4 regions of the Pseudomonas hamedanensis genome follow, and region 1 is predicted to be linked to each of the others. Evidence: riboswitches for the same ligand, from Rfam matches in the RefSeq annotation. Region 1 holds a riboswitch; each other region holds the start of a gene.

What was found. A riboswitch is a leader RNA that binds a small molecule or an ion and turns the genes downstream of it on or off. The one in region 1 is predicted to bind cobalamin.
Region 2: linked by a shared signal. The riboswitch ahead of cobW (cobalamin biosynthesis protein CobW) and the one ahead of cobO (cob(I)yrinic acid a,c-diamide adenosyltransferase) in region 1 are both predicted to bind cobalamin.
Region 3: linked by a shared signal. The riboswitch ahead of HU739_RS03055 (CbtB domain-containing protein) and the one ahead of cobO (cob(I)yrinic acid a,c-diamide adenosyltransferase) in region 1 are both predicted to bind cobalamin.
Region 4: linked by a shared signal. The riboswitch ahead of HU739_RS05785 (ABC transporter substrate-binding protein) and the one ahead of cobO (cob(I)yrinic acid a,c-diamide adenosyltransferase) in region 1 are both predicted to bind cobalamin.

Annotation. Positions count from the first base shown of each region.
Region 1 covers NZ_CP077091.1:2,198,003-2,202,395, reverse strand. The annotation lists gene HU739_RS09410 (PQQ-dependent sugar dehydrogenase) at 1-1,098, opposite strand, end outside; gene HU739_RS09405 (hypothetical protein) at 1,165-1,749, opposite strand; cobalamin riboswitch at 1,912-2,139, shown strand; gene cobO (cob(I)yrinic acid a,c-diamide adenosyltransferase) at 2,221-2,832, shown strand; gene HU739_RS09395 (cobyrinate a,c-diamide synthase) at 2,829-4,211, shown strand; gene bluB (5,6-dimethylbenzimidazole synthase) at 4,208-4,393, shown strand, end outside.
Region 2 covers NZ_CP077091.1:689,077-693,469, reverse strand. The annotation lists gene cobN (cobaltochelatase subunit CobN) at 1-488, opposite strand, end outside; gene cobW (cobalamin biosynthesis protein CobW) at 492-1,562, opposite strand; cobalamin riboswitch at 1,664-1,876, opposite strand; gene HU739_RS03085 (2OG-Fe dioxygenase family protein) at 2,223-2,975, shown strand; gene HU739_RS03080 (hypothetical protein) at 2,975-4,255, shown strand; gene HU739_RS03075 (ATP-grasp domain-containing protein) at 4,252-4,393, shown strand, end outside.
Region 3 covers NZ_CP077091.1:682,708-687,100, reverse strand. The annotation lists gene HU739_RS03075 (ATP-grasp domain-containing protein) at 1-303, shown strand, start outside; gene HU739_RS03070 (sugar phosphate isomerase/epimerase family protein) at 300-1,217, shown strand; gene HU739_RS03065 (AzlC family ABC transporter permease) at 1,207-1,905, shown strand; gene HU739_RS03060 (hypothetical protein) at 1,892-2,218, shown strand; cobalamin riboswitch at 2,252-2,472, shown strand; gene HU739_RS03055 (CbtB domain-containing protein) at 2,595-2,792, shown strand; gene HU739_RS03050 (CbtA family protein) at 2,804-3,484, shown strand; gene HU739_RS03045 (cobalamin biosynthesis protein) at 3,477-3,890, shown strand; gene cobM (precorrin-4 C(11)-methyltransferase) at 3,969-4,393, shown strand, end outside.
Region 4 covers NZ_CP077091.1:1,355,793-1,360,185, forward strand. The annotation lists gene HU739_RS05770 (ABC transporter ATP-binding protein) at 1-943, shown strand, start outside; gene map (type I methionyl aminopeptidase) at 1,116-1,907, opposite strand; gene HU739_RS05780 (ParD-like family protein) at 1,904-2,131, opposite strand; cobalamin riboswitch at 2,252-2,443, shown strand; gene HU739_RS05785 (ABC transporter substrate-binding protein) at 2,587-3,600, shown strand; gene HU739_RS05790 (FecCD family ABC transporter permease) at 3,597-4,393, shown strand, end outside.

The sequences.
Region 1 (4,393 bases):
TGAGCCGTGCTGGCCGATGAAGGCGCCTTCCTTGAATTGCGCCGGCAAGCTGTTGCCCTCGGCGAAGGTCAAGCCGAGCGAGGCGGTGTGCGGGCCAACGGCATAATCCGGCACGATGGCTTTGGCGACCAGATCGAGGTTCTGCGGTTTGACCCGCACATCGACGTGTTGGCCGTAGTAGCTGAACGGCCAGCCGTAGAAACCACCATCCTTGACCGAGGTGATGTAATCCGGCACCAGATCGCTGCCGATCTCGTCGCGTTCGTTGACCGCCGTCCACAGTGCGCCGCTGGTGGGTTCCCATGCGAGGCCGTTAGGGTTGCGAATGCCTGAGGCGAAGATGCGATGGTTGCCGGTTGCCCGGTCCACTTCCCAGATGGCGGCGCGGCCTTCTTCCTGATCCAGACCGTTTTCGCCGACGTTACTGTTCGAGCCAACCGTGACGTACAACTTGCTGCCGTCCTTGCTGGCGATGACGTTCTTGGTCCAGTGGTGATTCAGCGTGCCGCCAGGCAGGTCGACGACCTTGATTGGCGGCGTCTTGATCTCGGTGGTGCCAGGCTCGTAGTTGAAGCGCAGCAGGCGATCAGTGTCGGCTACGTACAAATCGTTGCCGACCAGCGTCATACCGAACGGCGAATTAAGATTCTGCAGAAACACCGTGCGGGTTTCTGCGACACCGTCGTGGTCAGCGTCGCGCAGCAGGGTGATGCGGTTTGGGCTCGGTACGCCAGCGCCGGCCTTGCCCATGACCTTTTTCATCACCCAGCCGCGAATGCCTTTGCTGTCGTCAGGCTTGGGCGGCGCGTTGGTTTCCGCCACCAGCACATCGCCGTTTGGCAGCACGTAGAGCCAGCGCGGGTGGTCGAGACCCTCGGCAAACGCCGCCACCTGTGTGCCTGCCGCCGCCGTCGGTTTGCCACCCTCGGGCCAGCCGACGGCCGGGGCGATGTTTACCGTCGGGATCAGGGTCTTGTTCGGTTCTGGCAGTTTCGGTGTCGGCCCGGTGCCGTCGGAGACTTGCAGGCTGGAGGTTTCACCGCAGGCGGCGAGTCCACCGGCCAGGGCGATGACGAAAACGAGTTGGGGCTTGCGCATTGCTGATCTTCCCTATGAATGCATTCCTAAACATAGAGGAGGGCGCAGGCCCGATGGTTCAACCGCTCAACCGCGGGCTTCCTTGAACAGGACGGCGATGCCGGGGTGATAGTTGCCGGCTTCGCTGTGCAACTTGCGGTAGGCGTAAGGGAAATACCAGGCGACGGCGCAGGTATGCTCCTTTTGCAGGTCGTCGACCATGTCCTGCAACTCTTCGGGGCTGGCGCTGTGCTGGGCTTTTTGCGGAGCCACGAACAGGCAACCGAGCTTGAGGTCGCTGGCATAGCTGATGCGCCTGGCATCGAAGGTGATATCGAGCAGGGCCTGTGTCAGGTTGAGGTTGCTGACTTTCGGCCAGCGTTGCGTAGCCTGAATGAACGCGCGGTCTTCGGCGCCGGCAATCAGCAGATCGGCACGGGCGTTGCGCTCGCCTTCTTCGTTCTGTTTGCGCGTGGCCGTATCGTTCAGCGTGACCATTTCGGCCATCCACGCCGCTGCCGAGAGCAGTCCGAGATTGGCTTTTTCGTCGTGCCAGTACGGCGTGTCGTTGTCGCCGCGTACGGTGTTGTAGCGATCGATACAGTCAAACCAGCGTTCCAGCACCGGGCGCAGAAATTCCAGGCGCGGGTTGCTGATGATCATGCCTTGCATCGTCGTCATCCTTATTGTTGTAGTGGGCTTTTTCGGAAAAGCATGGCTCTTTGATATCACTTGTCACAGTCTGGCACAAGATTGCCAGCCGATAATTGATTGGCGGCAGTTATTCATCATCCGGACGCCTCTTTAATTGACGCTCCACCCCCAACCCTCTAACCTTCGCCGCTTGTTTCAGGTGCTCTGTGACGTGCGTCGACAGAGTGAAACAGGGAAGCCGGTGAGGGTGTCTTCAAGCGAAGCGCATCACGATCCCGGCGCTGCCCCCGCAACGGTAAATGAGTGAAAACTGCGCCTTGAGCCACTGCCTCGAAAGAAGCGGGAAGGCGCGCAGTCAGGTGTACGCCGCTCATGAGCCCGGAGACCGGCCTGATCCATCCAGCGGCATCACGGTGGGCGATGCCAGGCTTTTTGCCGTCTATTCCTGTGCCTGCCCGCCGTTATCCAGCCCCAACGGAGAGCTCCCCCATGACTGATTCCCCCGAGCGTGACGAGCGCCATCTGGCGCGTATGCAGCGCAAAAAAGCCGTGATCGACGAACGCATCGCCAATTCGCCCGACGAGTGCGGACTGGTGCTGGTGCTCACCGGCAATGGCAAAGGCAAAAGCAGCTCGGCCTTCGGCATGCTCGCGCGCGCCATGGGGCACGGCATGCAGTGCGGCGTGGTGCAATTCATCAAGGGCCGCAACAGCACCGGCGAAGAGTTGTTCTTCCGCCGCTTCCCCGAGCAGGTGCGTTTCCATGTCATGGGCGAAGGCTTCACCTGGGAGACCCAGGATCGCCAGCGCGACATCGCCGCCGCCACTGCCGCCTGGGAAGTCTCCCGCGAGTTGCTGCGTGATCCGTCGATCGGTCTGGTGGTGCTCGATGAACTGAACATTGCCCTCAAGCACGGCTACCTCGATCTCGATCAGGTGCTCAGCGATTTGCAGGCGCGGCCGCCGATGCAGCACGTTGTCGTCACTGGTCGCGGCGCCAAGCCGGAAATGATCGAAATGGGCGACACGGTCACTGAGATGGGCATGCTCAAACACGCTTTCCAGGCCGGCATCAAAGCGCAGAAAGGCGTCGAACTTTGAATCAGCCCCGTCACTGCCCGGCGGTGCTGATCGCCGCGCCGGCCTCCGGTCAGGGCAAGACCACCGTCACCGCCGCGCTCGCCCGTTTGCATCGCAATCAAGGGCGCAAGGTACGCGTATTCAAATGCGGCCCGGACTTTCTCGACCCGATGATTCTCGAGCGCGCCAGCGGTGCACCGGTGTATCAACTGGACATGTGGATGGTCGGCGAGCAGGAAAGCCGTCGCCTGTTGTGGGAAGCGGCAGCCGAGGCGGATCTGATTCTGATCGAAGGCGTGATGGGGCTGTTCGACGGTACGCCGTCCAGCGCTGATCTGGCGCGGCACTTTGGCGTGCCGGTGCTCGCGGTGATCGACGGCACGGCAATGGCGCAGACGTTCGGTGCACTGGCGCTGGGTCTGGCGCGCTATCAGCCAGACCTGCCGTTTGCCGGCGTGCTGGCCAACCGTGTCGGCACCTTGCGCCATGCGCAATTGCTCGAAGGCAGCCTGACTGAAGGCCTGCGCTGGTACGGCGCGTTGTCCCGCGAGACGGGCATCGAACTGCCGAGCCGGCACCTCGGTCTGGTCCAGGCCAGTGAATTGAATGATCTGGATGTGCGCCTCGACGCGGCGGCCGATGCGCTGGCCAGCAGTTGCGAGGTCGCGCTGCCGCCGGCCGTCGAATTCGCCGCGCCGGATGTGTTGACTGCCGAGCCGTTGCTCGATGGCGTACGTATTGCCGTCGCCCGTGACGAAGCGTTTGCCTTCACCTACGGCGCCAGTCTCGATCTGCTGCGTGCGATGGGCGCCGAGCTGCGCTTCTTCTCGCCGATCCGCGACAGCCAATTACCCGAGGCGGACAGCCTTTATCTGCCGGGCGGTTATCCGGAGTTGCATCATGTTGCGCTGTCGAAAAACACGCCGATGCTTGAAGCGATCCGCGCGCATCATTTGGCGGGTAAACCATTGCTCGCCGAGTGTGGCGGGATGTTGTACCTGCTCGACTCCTTGACCGATGTCGACGGCACCCGCGCGGAACTGGTCGGGTTGCTTAAGGGCGATGCGGTGATGCAGAAGCGTCTGGCGGCGTTGGCGCTGCAAGCGGTCGATCTGCCGGAAGGTTCGTTGCGCGGGCATACCTATCACCATTCGCTGACCACAACAGAGTTGACGCCGATTGCCCGGGGCTTGAGTCCGAATGGCGGGCGTGGGGCGGAGGCGGTATACCGGGAAGGGCGGATGACGGCTTCTTATGTGCATTTTTATTTTCCGTCGAATCCTGCGGCTGTCGCTGCGCTGTTTGCGCCACACCTTGAAACCGCTATCGCGAGCAGGCTCCCTCCTACAATGGAACACCCAAACCCTGTGGGAGCGAGCCTGCTCGCGAAAGGGCCATGACCGACAACACATTCTCCGAAGCCGAGCGCGCAGCGGTCTATAAAGCCATCGCCGAACGCCGCGACATGCGCCACTTCACCGGCGGCACCGTTGCGCCCGAGCTACTGCGTCGTCTGCTTGAAGCCGCACATCAGGCGCCGAGCGTCGGCTTGATGCAGCCCTGGCGCTTCATCCGCATCAGC
Region 2 (4,393 bases), 1.5 Mb from region 1:
CGGGCGAGCCAACGGCTGGCCAGACAACGGAAGAAATCCAGCGCATTACCCATGCCGCCCTGACGCAAGAACTGCCAGAGGCGATCACGATCCACTGCGTCGACGGTACTCAGGTCGCTGAACTCAGGGTCGGGCCGGTCGTCGCCCGGCACCAGGATCACCTGCACGCCCCGCTCGGACAGTTCAACCAGACGCTCGACACCATAGCGCCAATAGGCGATGCCACCGTGCAGCGAAATCACAATCACCTTGGCGTGGCGCAGCACTTCGTCGACGTACAGGTCGACCGACGCATGGTTCTGCACCTGCATCGGGTTGGCCAGGCGCAGGCTCGGGTAGTCATCGGGCAGTTGCCGGGCCGCTTCGGCGAGCAGGGCCAGGCTCGAATCGCCGCTGCACAGGATCACCAGGTCGGCGGGGGTTTGTCCAAGGTCGGCGATGTTGTCTTCCGAAACGAAACCGCCGGGCTGGGTCCTGAGCAGGTGCATGGATTAAACGCTGAGCGCGGCGCGCAGTTGCGCTTCGAGTTGCACGGCGTCGAGTTGCTGACCGATCAACACCAGACGCGTGGCCCGGGCTTCCTCGGCGCCCCACTGGCGATCGAAGTGCTTGTCGAAACGCGTCCCGACGCCTTGAATCAGCAGGCGCATCGGCTTGTTCGGGATCGCCGCAAAGCCCTTCACGCGCAGGATGCCGTGCTGCACCACCAATTGGGTCAGCGCGTCGAGCAGCAAGCTTTCGTCAGCTTGCGGCAGTTCGATGGAGATCGAGTCGAAGGCGTCGTGATCGTGGTCGTCGTGATCGTCATCGCCGTCGTGGTGGTGATCGTGATGGCTGTGGCGGCTGTCGATGTGTTCTTCGGAACCGGCGCCGAGGCCGATCAGCACGTCCAGTGGCAGACGTCCGTTGCTCGCTTCGACGATTTTTACCGCAGGCGGCAACTCTTCGGCGACTTCCAGACGTACACGCGCAAGGTCTGCCGGGCTGGTCTGGTCGGCTTTGTTGAGGATGACGAGGTCGGCGCTGGCCAGTTGATCGGCGAACAATTCGTGCAGCGGCGATTCGTGGTCCAGGTTCGGGTCAAGTTTGCGCTGGGCGTCGACCTGATCCGGGAACGCGGCGAAGGTGCCGGCGGCCACGGCCGGGCTGTCGACCACGGTAATCACCGCGTCAACGGTGCAGGCACTGCGGATTTCCGGCCACTGGAACGCTTGCACCAAGGGTTTTGGCAGGGCCAGGCCGGACGTTTCGATGAGGATGTGATCGAGGTCGCCACGGCGCGCCACCAGTTCGCGCATCACCGGGAAGAATTCTTCCTGAACGGTGCAGCACAAGCAGCCGTTGGCCAGTTCGTAGACGCGGCCGCTGGCCTCTTCTTCGGTGCAGCCGATGGTGCATTGCTTGAGGATTTCACCGTCGATGCCCAACTCGCCGAACTCATTGACGATCACCGCGATACGACGGCCCTGAGCGTTGTCGAGCATGTGCCGCAGCAAGGTGGTTTTGCCCGAACCGAGGAAGCCGGTGACGATGGTGACGGGGAGTTTGGCCAGTGTTTTCATCGATATGCCCTTTGGCAAGCGGCGGGCATACGGGACGAGAACCGGCAACGCACGCGCGCGCCTGGAGAATTCGCCACCGGATCACCCCGCCCGGTTGAAAGTCAGAAATCTGTGACGAGGCAGGTCTCCTGGCTGACGGTGTTCAGGCCTTGGGCCTGGTATTCGCTGCGCCTTCCCGCTGGCTCCTTGCAAGGAGCCGGCAGTGGCGTGGCAGCGAACAGCACCGTTCACAGTTGCGGGGGCAGCCGCGGCTTTGACCGCGTTCCCTTCTTAGCTTCGGCACGCGCCGAAGAACCTCGAAAGCGCAAGGCTACGCATGCGCGGCAGGCGGGTCAATCTTTGCAATATTATCGCTATATGGACATTAATCTTTCATATATGTATCGAGAACAGATCTCAACTAACACAAAATCTGTAAGTTATCTCTGACATATCAATCGGCCACCAACTAAGTGCAATTCGGCGGACACACTTGAAATAGAGCGCCTGAACACCTTAATTACATTTCTTTACAAAAACACAATTGATAAATTAATACAGGATATGAACCATGGGCCTCACATGGACTGCGCCCCCACAAGAAAGGAATTCTTGCATGCCTGATTACTATCAGTGTTCCATTCTGTTTATTCCTGTCCCCCAAACTTGTGTAGCAACAGCATGAGTGCCGGCCATGCGTTACGGCATTCAGGCGATGCTGTATTGAAGGAACTTGCCGAACAACTGCGTCATCGCCATTACGTGCACAGTGATCAGTATCCGGCGGCGCAGGTTGCGAGGCTGGGGCGCGGAGATTGCCGGGCATTCAATGCGACTTGGGAGCGTTTGCCTCGCGACGGATATTTGCACGCGCAAAACGGTGTCCGCGAGCGGCGCATCTGCAAGTTCGAATATCGTCATCGGGCACACCAATGGACGCCGCTGCCCGACTGCCATTTTTTTCAGGCCCAGGCCCACAACCCGCTGCTGGGCGGGGTACAGCGCACTTATACGCGCAGCGAAGCGGCATTCATCGACTCTGCGGTCCTGCGAACTTTGCTCGCCGCCGACCTGGCACTGATGGAGTTGACCGTCGGCCCGCGTGACTGGCTGGTGACCTGCCATCAATTCCGCATCCTCTGCGATGAACGCAATGCCGGCCACGCCACCCCCGAAGGCCGGCATCGCGACGGGCACGATTTTGTCTTTCAACACCTGATCCAACGCCAGCAAGTCACGGGGGGAGAAAGCCGGATATTTGCGGAAGAAGGCGACTGTGTATTCAGTGCAACTTTGACGGACTACATGGAAACCGTTGTTTTGAATGACCGAATACTTCTGCACGAAGTTTCACCGCTGCAAACATCAGGCATGCATTCGGATCGCGGCAGCCGCGACATGTTGATTATCGACTTCGACCTGGCGGACTATTAATGAATCATTCAAGCCATGCACTTTCAGTCGGCACACCCGGCGCACATGATTTTATTATTGAACAGTTCCAACAGGCCGGAGCGCGACGAACTTGTACCTTGTCGCTGACGGCCAATGAAAATATTTTGTCCGACACTGCGCGCACACTCGGCCAGAACCGGCATTACGAGCGTTACTTGTTCAACGCTCAAGCCATCGAAGGCCAACGCTATGCCGCTGAATTCAACGGCATGCAGATCGAGCACTTTCCCGAAGTCGAAACATTGAAGGCATTGGCGACCCAGGCCGTGCAGGCGATGTTCAACGCCCCTTTCGTCGAGTATCGCGTGTTGTCCGGCGTGCACTGCACACTGAGCGTGCTGGCCGCCCTGAGCGAACCGGGCGACGCCATTGTGTCGCTGGCACCCGCCAGCGGCGGACATTTTGCTACTGGCCCACTGGTGCAAAAAATCGGCAGGCACAGCGTGTTTTGCAGACTGACCGCTGGCGGGCAAATCGATCTCGAGGATTTCCAGCAACAGCTTCAAACCCTCGCGGCGCCCCCCGCTGCTGTACTGCTCGACCACGGCCTGACCACCCGGGCGATCGCCCTTCAGCCGTTGCGCGCCTTGCTCGATCGCTGCGGCCTGCAGCGCACGCTGATTATCTACGACGCCTCGCACACTCTGGGGCTGATCGCCGGTCAGGCCTTCCCCAATCCGCTGGACGACGGGGCCGACATTCTTCAGGGCAACACGCACAAATCCCTCGCCGGTCCGCACCGGGCGCTGATCGTGTCGCGGCGTGCCGACCTCGCCCGGCGGATCGAGCAGACCCTCAGCGGCGGGCTGGTGTCCTCGCCCAACCTGCCCGGCCTGCTGCAATTATTCGTCACCCTTGTGGAAACCCGCCAGTACGGCCAGGCCTACGCCCAGCGCATGTGCGCCAACACCCGCCAGTTGCACGACGCACTGGTCGGCATTCCCGGCTGGACGCTGCACCCCACCGACACGCACCTGCTGTTGCTCGAAGGTGAACAGGCCCGGCAAGCGGCGCAACGGCTCAACGAACTGGGCATTCGGGTCAACAACAAACAGGTCAACGGCCGCGACTGCCTGCGCTTCGGCCTGCAGGAAATTACCCGACTCGGTATCACCGGCGAGGACCTGGATGCCTTGGCGCACATCATCCGCAACGTCCTCAGCGGTGGCGCGAACGGCGTGGACCGCGTCCGCCTGAACCACATCTGTCAACGCCTGAACCGGATCCACTACAGCTTCGACCAGGAGACTTGCCAATGAGCGCGCCAGCCTGCCTGATCATCGGCAACATCCGCGACGGCGAATACGAAGGCTTGCTCGCCGAAGGCATTACGCCGCTGTTGATCGCCGACAGCCGCAAGACCAGCAAGATCGCCGACGCGAGCCGGATTTCGCCCG
Region 3 (4,393 bases), 1.5 Mb from region 1:
AGCACCCTCGCCGCCATGACCGGCATCGCGCTGCCGGCGCCGGAAAAGCACTACGTGAAAATGGCGATCCGCTACATCGAAGCGGACCCCGCCACTGACCCGCAACCGCTACAGGCACGTCTGCTGGAGCAACCCTTCGCCCTGCGCGCGAGCCTCAACCACGACAAGTTCGGCCGCCCGATCCGCCGCTCCGCCGACCGTCACGGCTACGTGTTGCTGGCCTGTCGCGAGGCGGACGACCCGGTGCTGTTCAACGCCGCGATTTCCCACCCACCTTTCACTACGCAAGGACAGGCGCAATGACCACACAAGAGACGCTGTACCGCATCGATGGGCCGATCAGCGCTGATTTCCCGCTGATCTCTTTTTCCACCAACGTCTACGACAATCCGGCGGACATTTTCGGTTCGATCACCGATCTGGCCCGCTACTTCAAGGCCGTGGAATTCGAAATCGGCGAAGACGCCGAAAAGGTGTTCTGGTCGCTCAGCATCGAACAACGTGCGAACCTCGCCCGACAGATCCGCAGCTTCACCGAGCAAAACGGCATCACGTTGACGGTGCATGCCGGCTGGTGGGGCCGCGAGTACAACCTGTGTTCCCCTGATCTGGCCGAACGTGGACAAGCCGTGGACTGCCTGACTGCTGCCGTGGACTTTTCCTGTCAGGCCGGCGCCACCAGCGTCACCTTCCACCCCGGCTACAAGGATCAACTGGAAAACCGCGAGCTGCTCGACAACCTGATCGCCGCCATCAATCAAGTCAAGGCACGTTGCAATACGACGGGCATCGCCCTGTGCCTGGAAAACATGGGCGGTCAGCGGCCGAAATTCCCGGTTTTCACGGTCGAGGAACACCTGCGTTTCCACCAGCAAACCGGCTGCTTCGTGACCATCGATGTGACGCACCTGTGCTCACTGCTGCCGTATGGCGACGAGCTGTTCGCCGCCATCGCCGCTCTCGCGCCGGTGACCCGCCATTTGCACATCGCCGACCTCAACGACACCCACCACCAGCACCTGCCGATCGGCGAAGGCAACCTGCGCCTGAGCGATGTGCTCAATCGCTTTGCAGTCAATGGCTATCGCGGGGTGGCGGTGGTCGAAGAATTCATTCCGCGCTTTTCCACCGAGTACTACCTGGAAAAAGCCCTGGCCTATAAAAACGGCGTGGAGAAGCTGCTCGCCGACGCGCGCCGCAGCACCCATGCCGGCTGAGTCCGCACTGGCAAAACCGGCGGCGCACAACGAGATTGCGACCGGCATTCGCGATGCGCTGCCGCTCGTCTTTTCGCTGCTGCTGACCTTCAGCCTGATCGGCATGCTCGGGCGCCGCCATGGCCTGGACTTGCCGGCCATGGTGGTGTTCAGCGGCACGGTGATGGCCTCGCCGTTGCAACTGACCCTGCTGGAAACCCCGGCGCATCTGCTCAATGCTTTCGGCGTGCTGGTGTCGGCACTGAGCATCAACCTGCGTTTTCTGGTGTTCACGCTGAGCCTGAAATCGAGCCTCGACGGCCCGATCAAAACGTTCGTCCCGGCCTTGGCGGTGATGGCTAACGCGGCCTTCACGCTGATGTCGATCCGCAAGGAACAGCAGCCGATCAGCCGCCCGTACGCCAACACCGTGTGCTTGTTGTTGTACGCCGCCGCCCTGCTCGGCACCGTGGTCGGTTACTGCTTCGCCCGCCTGGCCGACGACGCCTTGATGGACCATGCCAGCGTAGTGATTGCGATCTTTCTCAGCGCATCGCTGGGCAAAATGGCGCGCGACCGTCACAGCTTCCATGGACAATGGATTGCCGGTCTGGCCGCTGCCGCGAGTTTGCTCTGGCTGGGCGAAATCAGCCTGCTGTTGGTGTTGGCGGTCACGGTCCTGACGAGTTACGCCTATGACCGACCCTAGTACCTTCTGGCTGTACGTTGCGATCTGCGCGCTGGTGTCGGCGGTGTGCCGCTTGTTGCCGCTGGCGGTCAATGTCGAACGGCTGTCCGGCGGTGCCCGCACCTTCATCGACCGGCTTGGCAAATACACCTCGGTGGCGATGCTGGTCAGCCTGCTGGCCGGGGCGCTGTATCCGCTGGCGACACAACAGGCGGCGGCCATGCCGTGGATTGTGCCGGTGGCGCTGGCCTGGCTGCTGAGCCTGACGCGACTGAAGTCTTACTATGCGTTTCTGATTGCTTTGGCGGTGTACGTGCTGCTCGCCCTGCGCTAGTCGTCGATTGACGGCGATCCCCGCCCATGCTCTCCTACACAACTTGTTACGGGTGCCCTTCACAGGGTGAAACGGGAAACCGGTGAATCATGTGCTTTACTCTCAAGCCATGTCAGTCCGGTGCTGCCCCCGCAACGGTAAGCGAGCGAAGCGTCAGATCCACTGTGCCCCGGCATGGGAAGGTGATGCTTGCAGGTCGGCTTCAATGCCAGCCCCTCGTGAGCCCGGAGACCGGCCCGCAACACACAGTGCGCCTCGGCGTCACTGCACCAGACAAACCCGCGGTGGGCGGGCGCTGTTCGAACCTCTGCGGGCCTGACTCGCGGGGAGTCTGCATGCGCTCTGTTCACCCGCTGACACTTCAGAGGGAAGCGCCATGTCGATTATCAGCAGCACCGGCAACACCACGGACACCATCTCCAGCACCAGCACCCTGTCGCAACGCCTGATCGCCGCGCTGCTGGCGTCGATCCTCGGCGCCGGCCTCGTCTATTTCGCCGGTTTCTCGCACATCGAAGCGGTGCACAACGCCGCCCACGATACCCGCCACAGCGCCGCGTTCCCGTGCCACTGAGACCTGCCGAGATGATCAAGCGCATTGCCCAAACCGCAGGCTTCAGCGGCCTGCTGGCCGCCCTGCTGCAAAGCTTCTGGGTGTCGCCGCTGATTTTGCAGGCGGAAACCTACGAGCAAGCAGAGCCTGTGGCCGAAGCTCACGAACACGCCGCCGGGGCTGCTGCTCATAGCCATGACAGCGAAGCCTGGGAGCCGGAAAACGGCTGGCAACGTGTGGTGTCGACCACGGGCGGCAATCTGGTCGTCGCCGTCGGTTTCGCCCTGATGCTTGCCGGCCTGTACACGCTGCGTGCGCCGAAGAAAACCTCGCAGGGCCTGCTCTGGGGCCTGGCCGGTTACGCGACGTTCGTGCTGGCACCGACCCTGGGCCTGCCGCCGGAATTGCCGGGCACTGCCGCGGCGGACCTGGCTTCACGGCAGCTCTGGTGGATCGGTACGGCCGCCTCCACCGCTGTCGGCCTGGCCTTGCTTGCGTTCAGCCACAACTGGCTGATGAAGATCTTCGGCGTCGCCATCCTGCTGGTGCCCCACGTAATCGGCGCGCCGCAGCCGCAGGTGCATTCGATGCTTGCCCCACAAGCATTGGAAACTCAGTTCAAGATTGCCTCGCAGTTGACCAACGTCGCGTTCTGGCTGGCCCTGGGCCTGATCAGCGCCTGGTTGTTCCGCCGCAAAATCCGGCATGAATGACGCCAGCACGGCGCCGACCCTGGTGGTCGGCCTGGGCTGCCAGCGTGGCTGCACGGCCGCCACGCTGCGCGCGCTACTTGATCAAGCATTGCAGGCGCATCGCATCGAACTGCGAGCCGTCAAGGCGCTGGCCAGTATCGATTTGAAGCGCGACGAACCGGGTCTGCTGGAACTTGCCAGGCAACTGGAATTGCCCCTGCAATATTTCAGCAGCGCCGAACTGGCCGCTTACCAGCCGCGCCTCAGCCATCACTCTCAGATCGCCTACGAGCGAACCGGCTGTTACGGGGTCGCGGAAAGCGCCGCACTGGCGCTTGCCGAACGGCTGATTCAGGGCCCGGCGAAACTGCTGATTGCCCGGCAAAAATACGCTCAGGCCACCCTGGCGTTGGCCGGCGCTGCCTAAAACCTCGATAATCCCCGCTTTCGATCATGAGCATTGTTCATCTGCGTGCTCATCACTGCGTTTTTCACAGGATCAATCATGACCGTCTACTTCATCGGCGCCGGCCCCGGCGACCCGGAACTGATCACCGTCAAAGGCCAACGGCTGATCCGCGACTGCCCGGTGATCATTTATGCAGGTTCGCTGGTGCCGGCGGCGGTGCTTGAAGGCCATCGCGCCGAAACCGTGGTCAACAGCGCTGAACTGCACCTGGAACAAATCATCGACCTGATCAAGTCTGCCCATGACCGAGGCCAGGACGTGGCAAGGGTGCACTCCGGTGATCCGAGCCTTTATGGCGCGATCGGTGAGCAGATTCGCTGCTTGCGCGAACTTGGTATTCCCTTTGAAATTATCCCTGGTGTCACCGCCACGGCTGCGTGTGCGGCCTTGCTCGGTGCCGAACTGACCCTGCCGGACGTTTCGCAAAGCGTGATTCTGACCCGCTATGCCGACAAGACCAC
Region 4 (4,393 bases), 840 kb from region 1:
CGAGATCCTCGTCAACGGCCAGTCGCTGGTCAACGTGCCGCCGCACAAGCGTGACATCGGCATGGTCTTTCAACGTTACTCGCTGTTCCCGCATCTGTCGGTGCGCGACAACATCGCGTTCCCGCTGGCGATCCGCAAACTGGCCACGGCCGAGCGTGAAAAACGTGTCGACGCGATGCTGAAACTGGTGCAGCTCGAACAGTTTGCCCATCGCCGCCCTTCGCAACTCTCCGGCGGTCAGCAACAGCGTGTCGCCATTGCGCGGGCGCTGGTTTACGAACCGCGCATCTTGCTGATGGACGAGCCTCTCGGTGCGCTGGATAAAAAGCTGCGCGAGGATTTGCAGGACGAGCTGCGCCAGTTGCACCGTCGCCTGGGCATCACCATCGTTTACGTGACCCACGATCAGGAAGAAGCCATGCGTTTGTCACAGCGCATCGCAATCTTCAGCCACGGCAAAATTGTCGGACTGGGCAGCGGCTATGATCTCTATCAGAATCCGCCGAACGCGTTTGTCGCCTCGTTTCTGGGCAACTCCAACTTTCTCAAGCTCAAGGCGCAGGGCAACGCGGCGGCGAGTTTCGAGGGGCAGGCGCTGTCGATTCGGCTGACAGCGGGGTTGCACACCGATCAGGATGTGTTGCTGATGGTACGCCCGGAAAAAGCGCTGGCGTTGAGCGTGCAGCAAGCGATTGATGAGCCGTTGGCGGCGGGTTGGAATGAGGTTTCGGCCAAGGTCGTGGAGGTGCTGTTTCTCGGTGAGAGCCAGACGTGCAGCGTGGTGACGTCGGGAGGGACTTCGATGACGGTGAAAGCGTTGTCAGCCGCGGGCATGCCGCTCAAGGCCGGGGACCCGGTGCGGGTGCGCTGGGCCACGGCGGATGCGTGCGTTTATACCGAGTGGACCGAGGGAGACCTCAACAAGGCTGCCGGTGCTCATTGAGTTTTCCCTGACACCCCACGCCCCCCTGTAGGAGTGAGCCTGCTCGCGATAGCGGTATGTCAGACACCAACGATGTTGACTTATAGACCGCTATCGCGAGCAGGCTCACTCCTACAATTGGACCGCATTTCACCCTCGGGTCACCCCAGCGTCGGGCTGCGGTGGCCCTTTTTCAGACGATGGGCGTAAAACCTTCAATCTCATCCGGCCACGCCGTCAGCACTTCAAACCCGGTCTCGGTGACCGCGACCATATGCTCCCACTGCGCCGACAGCGAGCCATCCTTGGTCAGCACGGTCCAGCCATCGGGCATGTTCTTCACATGACGCTTGCCGGCATTGAGCATCGGTTCGACGGTAAAAATCATTCCGGCCTTGAGCTTCAAGCCCTGATTGGGAAAGCCGTAATGCAGAATCTGCGGCTCATCGTGATAGACCTTGCCAATGCCATGGCCGCAATACTCGCGCACCACGCTGAAGCCCTCCTTCTCCGCCAGGCTCTGGATCGCATGGCCGATATCGCCCAGCGTCGCCCCCGGACGCACGGCGCGAATGCCCGCGCACATGGCCTCGTAGGTGGTCTTGATCAGGTGCTGCGCCTCGGGCGTCGCTTCGCCGACGACGTACATGCGACTGGTGTCGCCGAACCAGCCGTCCTTGATCACCGCGATGTCGAGGTTGACGATGTCGCCGTCCTTCAGCGGCGTACCCGACGGTATCCCGTGACACACCACATCGTTGACCGACGCACAGACGGTTTTCGGAAAACCGTGATAACCGACATTGGCCGGCACGGCTTTTTGCACGTTGACGATGTAATCGTTGCACAGCCGGTCCAGCTCATCGGTGGTCACACCGGCTTTGACATGCGGCACCAGCATGGCCAGCACTTGCGCGGCGAGTTTGCCGGCCGCGCGGGATTCTGCGATCTCGGCCGGGGTGTTGAGCTTGATCTGGTTTCTCATGCGCTGACGGCTTCCTGGGTCAGTTGATGCAGATCCAGTCCGCCGTTCTGTTCGGCGCGGATCAGCAGGCGGCAAATGGCGCTGTGGTCGAGGTTGGGGTGCAATTCGGCGAGCATGCCGATGCGCATCCAGTGCTCGGCCTGCGCGTTGATCGAGCGGCTGAGTGCATTGCTGGAGACGCGCAGATTCTCGTGCATATCCTCTGAAATCTTTACGATGCCCATATGTATATCCGATACGATTTGTATATGGATCGTATATTAATCAGCGCACACGACAGATTGCAATGCCAACAGCTAGCTCGATGCCGTGGCAGATTCGCCTCCCCCTCCACCGCGCAAATCGACTACCATGCCGCCGCTGGTTCCCAAACGGGATTAATAGGGAATCCGAGGTGCTTCGCGCATCAATCGGAACTGCCCCCGCAACTGTAGGTGCCGAGCCTGCTCCACGACTGCCACTGGGTTGCCCCCGGGAAGGCCGGAGCATGGCGATGACGCATCAGTCAGGAGACCTGCCGGCACAGTGACTGACCAACCGGCGGGGTGTCCGGGAAGGACATCGTGCCGCGCGCATTTTTGCTTGAGCCCGGCCTTACGCTGTCGCCATGACCGCGTTCGCTGATGTGTTTCCAAACCGTACCCGCCCGCTTCCGTACGGTTTAATTGGAGACTGCTTCATGCTGCTGCCCCGCGTTGTCACCCTGATTACCGGCCTGGGCCTGAGCGCCCTGGCTCAAGCGGCGCCAACCGACTATCCACTGACGATAGAAAACTGCGGCAGCCCCCTCACTTTCCAGCAGGCGCCCACCCGCACGGTGACCATCGGTCAGGCCGGCACGGAAATGCTCTATGCCTTGGGTCTGGGCGACAAAGTCGTCGGCACGTCGCTGTGGTTCAACGATGTGCTTGCGGAATACAAACCGCAGAACGACAAAATCGAGCGCCTGGCCGATAACGAACCGAGTTTCGAAGCGGTGATCGGCAAGCGCCCGCAACTGGTCGCCGTGGAGCTGGAATGGATGGTCGGTCCGCAAGGCGCGGTGGGCACCCGCGAGCAGTTTCACGAATTGAAGATTCCGACCTATTTGTTGCCCTCCGACTGCGAGGCCAAGGACAACCTCGTCGGTTCCGACGGCACGCGGCTGGCGCCGTTTCGCATCGACAGCATTTATAAAGGCGTGAGCCAACTGGCGGCGATCTTCGACGTGCAGGCACGCGGCGCACAGCTCAATGATCAGCTCAAGGCCAGCCTCGCCCAGTCGATTGCCACCGCCAAACGCACGCAGCGCAAAGACCTCAGCGCACTGGTGTGGTTCTCCAGCGCTGAGATGGACATTGAGCCGTTCGTGGCCGGGCACAAAGGCGTTCCCGATTTCATGCTCAGCACTTTAGGCGTGCGCAATGTCGTCGAGTCGGATGAAGAATGGCCGACCGTCGGCTGGGAAACCCTCGCCAAGGCCAACCCGACGTTCCTGGTCATCGCGCGCATGGATCGTCGGCGCTTCCCGGCTGACGACTATCAGAAAAAACTCGCCTTCCTGCGCAGCGATCCCGTGACGCGCAACATGGACGCGGTCAAACACAACCGCATCATCATCCTCGACGCCATGGCGATGCAGGCCAGCCTGCGCACCTTCGCGGGTCTCGAACAACTGGCCACGGCCATCAGCGGCTTCGATCTTTCGCAATGAGCAGACGCCTGATCCGTTTATTGCTGGTCCTGCTGGTGCTTTCGCTGGCCTTGGTCGGCGGCGTGGCGATTGGCGAAACCGCAATCGAGCCGAGCGTGGTGCTACAGGTGCTGGCAAACAAGCTGTGGGCCGCCGGGTATGTGCTTGATCCGATCGACGAAGGCATCGTCTGGAATTACCGCCTGACCCGCGTATTGGTGGCGGCGGCCTGTGGTGCCGGCCTGGCGACATGCGGAGTGATCCTGCAATCGCTGTTGCGCAATCCGCTGGCCGACCCGTATTTGCTGGGCATCTCGGCCGGGGCTTCGACTGGCGCAGTGATGGTCGCCCTGCTCGGCGTCGGCGCCGGTGTGATTTCGCTGTCGGCCGGGGCATTTGCCGGGGCGGTCACTGCGTTCGTGCTGGTGATTGTACTGGCCCGGATCAGCGGTTCGGCCAGCGGCACCGGGCCAATCATTCTCGCGGGCATTGCCGGCTCGCAATTGTTCAACGCCCTCACGGCCTTTCTGATCACCCGCTCGGCCAGTTCCGAACAGGCGCGCGGGATCATGTTCTGGCTGCTCGGCAATCTCGGCGGCGTGCGTTGGCCTTCGGTGTGGCTGGCGGTGCCGGTGGCCCTGCTCGGGCTGGTGGTCTGCCTGTGGCATCGGCGCGCGCTCGACGCGTTTACCTTCGGCGCGGACTCGGCGGCGTCCCTCGGCATCCCGGTGCGCCGCGTGCAGATTTTGCTGATCGGCTGCGCCGCGCTGGTGACGGCGGTGATGGTGTCGATTGTCGGCTCGATCGGCTTTGT